2 regions of the Cytobacillus sp. FSL R5-0569 genome follow, and region 2 is predicted to be linked to the other one. Evidence: predicted binding sites of a transcription regulator. Region 2 holds the regulator's gene; the other holds the start of a gene.

Region 1 (4,574 bases), 2.0 Mb from region 2:
ATGTACTTCTCCATCTGTTCACGAATATAATCAGAGCTTGTCTCCTTATATCTTCTCTTGATATTATTCATCACACCTTCAAAGACAATATGTGATTCACGCACTTGGCCATAATCATTTTCATATTTAAAATATATTTTTTCCTTACCAGAACCATAAAGGATTTTATCTATTTGTTCATCTGGAATAGCTGATACGGGGATATCCATATCAATGCCATAGTGCGTACATACTGCTTCCAAAAGCTGCGGGTAGTATTGTGAGCTATTCGGTTCCCAAGGTGCAATCGCATGCTGCTTCAATGTGAGATCTTTATTAGGGATGACTAAATCCGGATCTACTTCTAACTTTACACCTAAGCCATCACAATCGGGACAGGCACCGAAAGGACTATTAAAAGAGAACATTCTCGGTTCAAGTTCTCCAATTGAAAAACCACAAATAGGACATGCATGATTTTCACTGAATAATAATTCCTCTTCTCCAATCACATCAACTATGACTTTTCCTTCTCCCATTTTCAGTGCTGTTTCGAGCGAGTCAGCTAATCTGGCCTCCACGCCTTCCTTCACAACAATTCTGTCAATAACCACTTCAATAGAATGTTTTTTATTTTTCTCAAGCTCGATTTCTTCTCCTAAATCGAGCATATCACCATCAACCCGAACACGAACAAACCCTTGTTTCTTTACCTCTTCTAATACCTTTACATGTGTTCCTTTTCTACCAGAAACAACAGGTCCCAGTACTTGCAATCTTGTTCTTTCCGGATATTCCATAATACGATCTACCATTTGTTCAACAGTTTGAGAAGAAATTTCTATATTATGATTAGGGCAGGTTGGGTGTCCTACTCTCGCAAATAATAGACGCAAATAATCATAGATTTCTGTTACAGTTCCTACCGTTGAACGAGGGTTTTTACTAGTTGTTTTCTGGTCTATAGAAATCGCAGGAGATAAACCTTCAATCGTATCCACATCCGGCTTATCCATTTGTCCTAAGAACTGTCTTGCATAGGCAGAGAGGGATTCAACATAACGGCGCTGTCCTTCTGCATAAATCGTATCAAACGCTAAGGACGATTTTCCCGATCCTGATAATCCCGTTAAGACAACAAGCTTATCCCTTGGGATTGTTACATCGACATTTTTTAAATTATGTGCCCTTGCACCTTTAACAATCAATTTCTCCATTGCCATTTCCGTTCATCATCCTTCCGCCTTCAGTTCAAGAATAAGATCACGAAGCTCTGCCGCTCGTTCGAAATTTAAATCCTTTGCTGCAGACTTCATCTCTTTCTCCATATCTGCTATTAATTTTTGACGTTCTTTTTTATTTAATTGACTTAATTTATCAGCACTATTATACTCCTCTGGCGTTTCCGCTGCTTGTGTCGCTCTAATCACATCACGAATTTCTTTTTGTATCGTCTGTGGCGTGATACCGTGTTCTGTGTTGTAATCTTCTTGAATGCTACGGCGGCGTTTTGTTTCACTTATAGCTTTTGTCATGGAGTCTGTCATTCGGTCAGCATACATTATAACTTGACCATTTGCATTACGAGCAGCACGCCCAATCGTTTGGATAAGTGAACGTTCTGAACGTAAAAATCCTTCTTTGTCGGCATCAAGAATCGCTACGAGTGAAACTTCTGGAATATCAAGCCCTTCTCGCAACAAATTAATACCTATTAACACATCATAGGTACCCATACGAAGCTCCCTAATAATCTCGATTCTCTCAAGGGTTTTCACTTCGGAATGTAGGTATTGAACCTTCATACCAATTTCCTTTAAATAATCCGTTAAATCCTCAGACATTTTTTTCGTTAAAGTGGTAATGAGTACACGTTCATTTTTCTCAATTCTATCATTAATTTCACCAATTAAATCATCAATCTGTCCCTCTATCGGTCGGACATCAATAATAGGATCTAACAATCCAGTAGGTCTAATGATTTGTTCAATCATTTCAGGTGTTTGTTCTAATTCATACGGACCTGGAGTCGCAGAAACATAAACAATCTGGCTAATATGATCTTCAAACTCAGAAAAAGTAAGAGGACGGTTATCCATTGCAGAAGGAAGACGAAAACCATGTTCTACTAATACATTCTTACGGGCTTGGTCACCATTATACATCCCTCTTATTTGCGGCAATGTCACATGAGATTCATCAATAACAAGTAAGAAGTCCTTTGGGAAGTAATCAAGTAAAGTATAAGGAGTCGAACCAGCTGGACGAAGAGTTAAATGACGGGAGTAGTTTTCAATCCCTGAACAAAAACCCATCTCTCTCATCATTTCTAGATCATATCGCGTTCTTTGTTCTAGGCGTTGTGCCTGTAATAAATGGCCTTCTTCATGTAAGGTAGCCAGCCTTTCTTCTAATTCTTTTTCAATATTTTCGATGGCTACACGCATTTTCTCTTCTCTGGTAACGAAGTGAGATGCCGGGAAAATGGCTACATGATCACGATCACCTAAAATTTCACCGGTCAAAGCATCGACTTCACGAATCCGATCTATTTCATCTCCAAAAAACTCCACACGTAAACAGTGCTCGTCTCTCGAAGCAGGGAATATCTCTACGACATCACCGCGTACACGAAATGTCCCACGTATAAAGTTCATATCATTGCGCTCATATTGTATGTCGACTAGCTTCCTTAATAATTGATTTCGCTCTATTTCCATTCCCGTCCTTAAACTTAAGACAAGCTCTCTATATTCTTCAGGAGATCCCAAACCATAGATGCAAGAAACACTGGCGATGATGATAACATCATTTCTTTCAAATAATGAGGAGGTAGCTGAATGGCGGAGCTTATCTATTTCATCATTAATACTCGCATCTTTCTCAATAAATGTGTCAGTGGATGGTACATATGCTTCTGGTTGATAGTAGTCATAGTAACTAACAAAATACTCTACCGCATTATTGGGAAAGAACTCTTTAAATTCACTATATAATTGACCTGCTAACGTCTTATTATGAGCAATTACTAACGTTGGTTTGTTCACTTCTTTAATGACGTTAGAAACAGTGAACGTTTTCCCGGTTCCAGTTGCACCTAGTAATGTCTGATGCTTTTTCCCCTCTTGAATCCCATTTACAAGCTCTTTAATAGCTGCAGGTTGATCACCTTGTGGGGAATATTTTGAAACTAACTCAAATGTTTGATCCAAATCAGAAACCTCCTCTATGTAAAAAGTAAAGCGTGTCTAATCATTATTGCATTCCGATTTTCTATATCCTCATTCTACCACAAATCCTCTTATCTAAACCACAAAAAAGCGAACAAATATTCGATATCCATTCGACAAAGAGATGAAAAGAAGGTTAGGATTAAAATAAACGGGTATGAAGGTACAAATTAACTTTTCATTTATTTTGAAACTTTATTCTATATAAAATCGTCTTTTGTTATATGGCGAAATAGACGAGGTGATTTTTTGTTTGGTTTTATTTTTGCATTTGCGTGGCTAGCCGTTTTTATTTATGCCCTAAAAACCATTAAAGATTATATAAACAGTAATGACGAGGAAAAAGCATATGAAAAAGACTTCGTCATTAAAATTGTTGGTGCTGTATGCCTTTCGGGGCTTTTTGTTATAGCAGAAATACTTCGTGTCACAAACTTGGGCTTCGTTGATATGAAATGGCTCTTTCTCATTACATTTCTACTGCTTTTCGTTGTCAGTTACGTCTTTTTCACCTACAGGATACTCTTCTCTAAAAACACCTTTGACCGTAAAAAAGGAGATTATACTTTTAGTTATAAATATCGAAAATGGCTTATCCCTGTCTTTTTTCTATTCCCAATAGGTGTATTTAGTATTTGGATTTGGGTTAGCTAAATGAAATTTCCTTCTACATAAATGAGTTATAGAATTAGTCCATAGTTGGGGGCATCTAGTAAATTTGAATAGATAAACAGGTTTAATTGAACACATACAATGATTGAATCAAGGAGTTATACAAGTCAATTACACCTACCCACTAAAACCCTTCTTATTAATCAACAACACACACGTCAGCTCATATTTCTCATTCTAATTAGTTAACCTTTCTTTTTATTAAAAACTTAAAAACTAAACGCTTTTCCCTAAGAAAAGTAGAACCCCATCTCACTTTGATGGGGTTCTACTTATTTATATATCTGCTGGATGCGGACCTTTTTCTGCTTCCATCTCTTTTGCCATTTTCCTTGCTTTTATAAATTGAACACCGCTTAATACAATGGTTTTCCCAACGGCGTATGTTGGTACAGCAAGTAACATGCCTAATATACCAGCTAAGTTTCCTGCTACCAATAAGATAATAATGATTGTTGCTGGATGGGTATTTAATGTTTTCCCTAAAATTAATGGTGAAATTAAATTACCTTCTAATTGTTGTGCGGCGACGATGACTATTATTGCTAAAATCGCCATCGTAGGTGATTCAAATAGCCCAACTATAACCGCCGGTGCACCACCAATAAATGGTCCAACATAAGGAATAATATTCGTTACTGAAATAATTAATGCCAAAACAATTGCGTATGGTAGGTCAATAATTAAGAAACC
Region 2 (4,574 bases):
CACACCAATTCTTTCTAAATCATAGCCACTTGCTTTCTCACGTATGACTTCAACTACATTCATATCCTTCATTCTCGCTAAATGTAAAAGTTCTTCTTCTTGTCTAGCAAGAGACGTTTCCTGGGTATCCTTCGTCGTACTCACCCTGCAATATATAATTACATTCATTCTCTTTCATTCCTTTAGTCTTCTAATATCACACTAGCTAAATTTGTTTCAGATATTATTTCACCATTTGTAATGGGAAGATATACCGTATCACCAGGATGTATTTTACCTAAATGTATATGATTAAATTCTTCTACCCAAGCAACAAAGTCTTTAGAAGACATATTATGGGCATCTTTAAACTCCTCCGCTATTTTCCATAAAGAATCTCCTTGTTTTACTTCAACTTTTACATATTCCTCCTGATTTGCATTACCAGTGTTCAAAAATAATAAGAAAACCATACCGAAACTAAAAGCGATAAGAATAATAGCATAACTATAAGAATTCCACAATTGTTTTATCATTAATTGCCACCCCTGAATAGAATATATGTTCGATTTAATAATTTTAGTATAATGCGAACATTTGTTTCTGTCAATAAGAAAATTCGAACTTATGTTTGTATCTATTTACTACTGATGGTATAATAATCTTAATGAAATTGACGAAGGTGCGTGATAGCGTGAAATTATCTAAGAGGCAGCAAGATATATTGAATTTTATAAAAGATGAAGTAAAACAAAAAGGTTATCCACCTTCCGTTAGGGAAATAGGTGAAGCTGTTGGACTTGCTTCAAGTTCAACCGTACATGGCCATCTAGCCAGACTAGAGAGTAAAGGTCTTATTCGTCGAGATCCGACAAAACCCCGTGCCATTGAGGTATTAAATCTAGAAGAGAGCAACCCAATACCTAAAGTGCAAACGGTGAACGTACCTATTATCGGTAAGGTTACTGCTGGTCACCCCATTACTGCGATTGAGAATGTTGAGGAATATTTCCCTTTACCTGAAAGAATGGCTCCGAGTGATGAAAATATCTTCATGCTTGAAATTATGGGAGAAAGTATGATTGAAGCTGGCATATTAGATGGTGATTATGTCATAGTCAAGCAGCAACAAACAGCAAATAATGGAGAAATCGTGGTTGCTATGACAGAAGATGATGAGGCCACCGTTAAGCGATTCTTTAAAGAGAAGAACTTTATCCGCTTGCAACCAGAAAACCCTACTATGGAGCCGATTATCTTGCACAATGTATCTATTTTAGGCAAAGTTATTGGTGTTTATCGTCAAATACATTAAAAAAGAGTGTCATTATTGACACTCCTTTTTAATAGTTTGCAATTATCTTTATATGTTACTCATACAATTATAAAATTTGAAAAATTCAGTAAAATAGAATCATTACATCGAGACAAAAATATATTATAATGAAATTTACACCAAGAATCAACCTAAGGTCGCAAAAAAATCTCGGCTTTAGGAGTGTGAAGGAAAAATGTTAATGAACATTCTCTTCGCTGCGTTGATTGGTGGAATTGTCGGTGTTGCAGGACATTTGCAGAGATTAGGCAAACTAGTCAAGCCACGGATGACGAAAAAATTCATTTATTTAGGGTTCTTAGAAGACATCTTACTAGGAGGACTGGCGGCCGTATTTGTCATTGTGACAACAACACCGGATTCCCCCACTGCTGTTTTCATCATCTCTCTCGTATCTGGTATGGGAGGTGAGGGTATCTTAAAATTATTAGATACCCTAAAAGTAAAAGATCAAGAATAAAATTTTATTCCGTTCTTATGAACGGTTTTTTGTTGTATATAACAAGAACAAATTTTATTTAGACAACTTCGCTTTTTACCTACTATTCTAGCCCATAGAACCACTCTCCTGAAGTACTGTTCATCCATTCAATACGAGCTAATGTTTTTAAATTTGATACCTACTACTTGACATGATGTTTTATGGGTAAATAAATATTAAAGCATTTTTCATGAAAACAAATAGCTAGGATGATTAAATGCCAATTATTCAATTGATTGGTAACTTGAACGACCTACTTCATCATACATACACCTTAAATTCAGTTCATAAATGAATCAATTGCCCCCCTTGATTTTACATACCCAATAACCCACAAGTACTAAATCGCTTAAAGTAACTATTTCTCATTGATTTCGACTATCCGCATCATTACTTATATTTTTTCTTCCTATTATTAATAAATAAATCTGTAGACAAACTCATTTAAGGAGTTTATCTACAGTCTGAAGCAGCCGTTAAAACGGTATTTGAAGATGCCTTTTAGTTTCAGCAATAGTTATTTTCCCATATATAAGCTTCCATTAAAACACAGTAAAAGCACTCTCAACTTACGGGGTTCCTAAGTTCCTTATACTTCAACTGCAACAATATCATCACAACAGATCGTAGTAATTCTTACACGAGCTTTCTTGTCACAACAACAATGATCGTGACGATCATCGTGACGATCACAGTCTGCTTTAGCTAGGAAGACTAAATTACCGCGAATATCGATAAACTCCCCGAACACATGGCCGCCACCTTTAAGAAACACTCTCACATCCTCACCACGGGAAACGTTCTTAAAGAACTCATCGCAGCCACAATCCTTATTGTCGTCTTTGCTGTAATTACCACAACCGTGATTGTTGTTGTCATATCCATATGAGTCTGAATATCTTGGTCTTCTTCCAAAAAAACAATTATTATATCCCATATCTCTTCCTCCTTTCTATCATTATGTTAATACTATATGTCGAGGGTATTGGAGGTGTACGGGCTATATCCCCCTGTTAAAAGACCATTTATTTTCTCTTTGTTTCTATCTTTTAATTTGCTATCCTATCCTAACTAAAATAAAGAAGCAGCCGTTATGGCTGCTTTGGTTGGACTCTTTTTAGTATCTAATATAGAGATACCAAGTTGAATGTTAATACTCAACAGGTATACTCCTTGCATACATATCTGTTTAGACACAATAAAGAAACTACTAACTATCGTGTTTCAACTGCAACGATATTATCGCAACAGATCGTAGTGATCTTTACACGATTTTTCTTGTCGCAACAATCATCGTGACGATCATCGTGACGATCACAGTTAGCTTTTGCTAAGAAAACTAAATTACCGCGAACATCAACGAATTCTCCTGTCACATGGTCGCCACCTTTAAGAAATACTCTTACATCCTCACCACGGGAGATATTCTTAAAGAACTCATCACAGCCACAATCCTTATTGTCGTTTTTACTGTAATTACCACAACCGTGATTGTTATTGTCATATGAGTCTGAATATCTTGAGCCTCTTCCATAGAAATTATTATTACATCCCATTTTTCTTCCTCCTTTCTATGATTATGTTAATACTATATGTGGATAATAAAGGAGGTGTACGGGCTATATCATCCTATTAAAAGACCATTTTATTTTCTCTGTGGACCTTCTTTTTGTTGTCAAACCTATCTAACTAAAATAAAGAAGCAGCCTTTATGGCTGCTTTGAACTCGATTTTTGGTATCTATTAAATAGATACCAAGTTGAATGTTAATACTAAACAGTTATAGCCCTTGCATCCGCTAAGACACAATAAAGAAACTCCTAACTATCGTGTTTCAACTGCAACGATATTATCGCAACAGATCGTAGTGATTCTTACACGATTTTTCTTGTCGCAACAATCATCGTGACGATCATCGTGACGATCACAGTTAGCTTTTGCTAAGAAAACTAAATTACCGCGAACATCAACGAATTCTCCTGTCACATGGTCGCCGCCTTTAAGAAATACTCTCACATCCTCACCACGGGAGATATTCTTAAAGAACTCATCACAGCCACAATCCTTATTGTCGTTTTTACTGTAATTACCACAACCGTGATTGTTGTTGTCATATGAGTCTGAATATCTTGAGCCTCTTCCATAGAAATTATTATTACATCCCATTTTTCTTCCTCCTTTCTATGATTATGTTAATACTATATGTGGATGGTCTTAGAGTTGTACGGGCTATATCCCCCTGTTGAAAGACCATTTTATTTTTCTCTGTGGACCTGTTTTATTTTCAAACCTATCCTAGCAAAAATAAAAAAGCAGCCATTATGGCTGCTTTTATCTGAGACCCTTTTTAGTTTTCTATTAATTAGTTGAATGATGATACGAAGCAGTTATACCCCTTGCAAGAACTTCTTTTAGACTCATAAAAAGGACTCTTACTATCGAGTTTCAACTGCAATGATATCATCACAACAGATCGTAGTAATCCTTACACGATCTTTCTTGTTGCAACAATCTTTGTGACGATCATCGTGACGATTACAGTTAGCTTTTGCTAGGAAAACTAAATTCCCACGAACATCGATAAACTCTCCGAACACATGGCCGCCACCTTTAAGGAATACTTTCACATCCTCACCACGGGAAATGTTCCTAAAGAACTCATCACAGCCACAATCATTATGATCATATCCGTATGAGTCTGAATAGTTTTGATTATTATATCCCATATTCTCATCCTCCTTTCTATGATTATGTTAATACTATATGTGGAAGATGAAG

What was found. Region 2 encodes LexA, which represses DNA repair genes until DNA is damaged. Its sites were predicted from a motif close to CGAACATATGTTCG; they were not measured.
Region 1: uvrB (excinuclease ABC subunit UvrB) is a predicted target of LexA. The motif match lies at 3,301-3,314, and genes of this name have one in related genera.

The regions. Positions count from the first base shown of each region.
Region 1 is NZ_JBBOWW010000001.1:4,042,140-4,046,713, forward strand. It holds gene uvrA (excinuclease ABC subunit UvrA) at 1-1,202, opposite strand, end outside; gene uvrB (excinuclease ABC subunit UvrB) at 1,212-3,191, opposite strand; gene MKX78_RS20660 (hypothetical protein) at 3,459-3,863, shown strand; gene MKX78_RS20665 (AI-2E family transporter) at 4,158-4,574, opposite strand, start outside.
Region 2 is NZ_JBBOWW010000001.1:2,039,097-2,043,670, reverse strand. It holds gene MKX78_RS10610 (YneB family resolvase-like protein) at 1-168, opposite strand, end outside; gene yneA (cell division suppressor protein YneA) at 183-515, opposite strand; gene lexA (transcriptional repressor LexA) at 647-1,294, shown strand; gene MKX78_RS10595 (DUF4257 domain-containing protein) at 1,491-1,775, shown strand; gene MKX78_RS10590 (hypothetical protein) at 2,386-2,571, opposite strand; gene MKX78_RS10585 (hypothetical protein) at 3,011-3,352, opposite strand; gene MKX78_RS10580 (hypothetical protein) at 3,621-3,962, opposite strand; gene MKX78_RS10575 (hypothetical protein) at 4,232-4,522, opposite strand.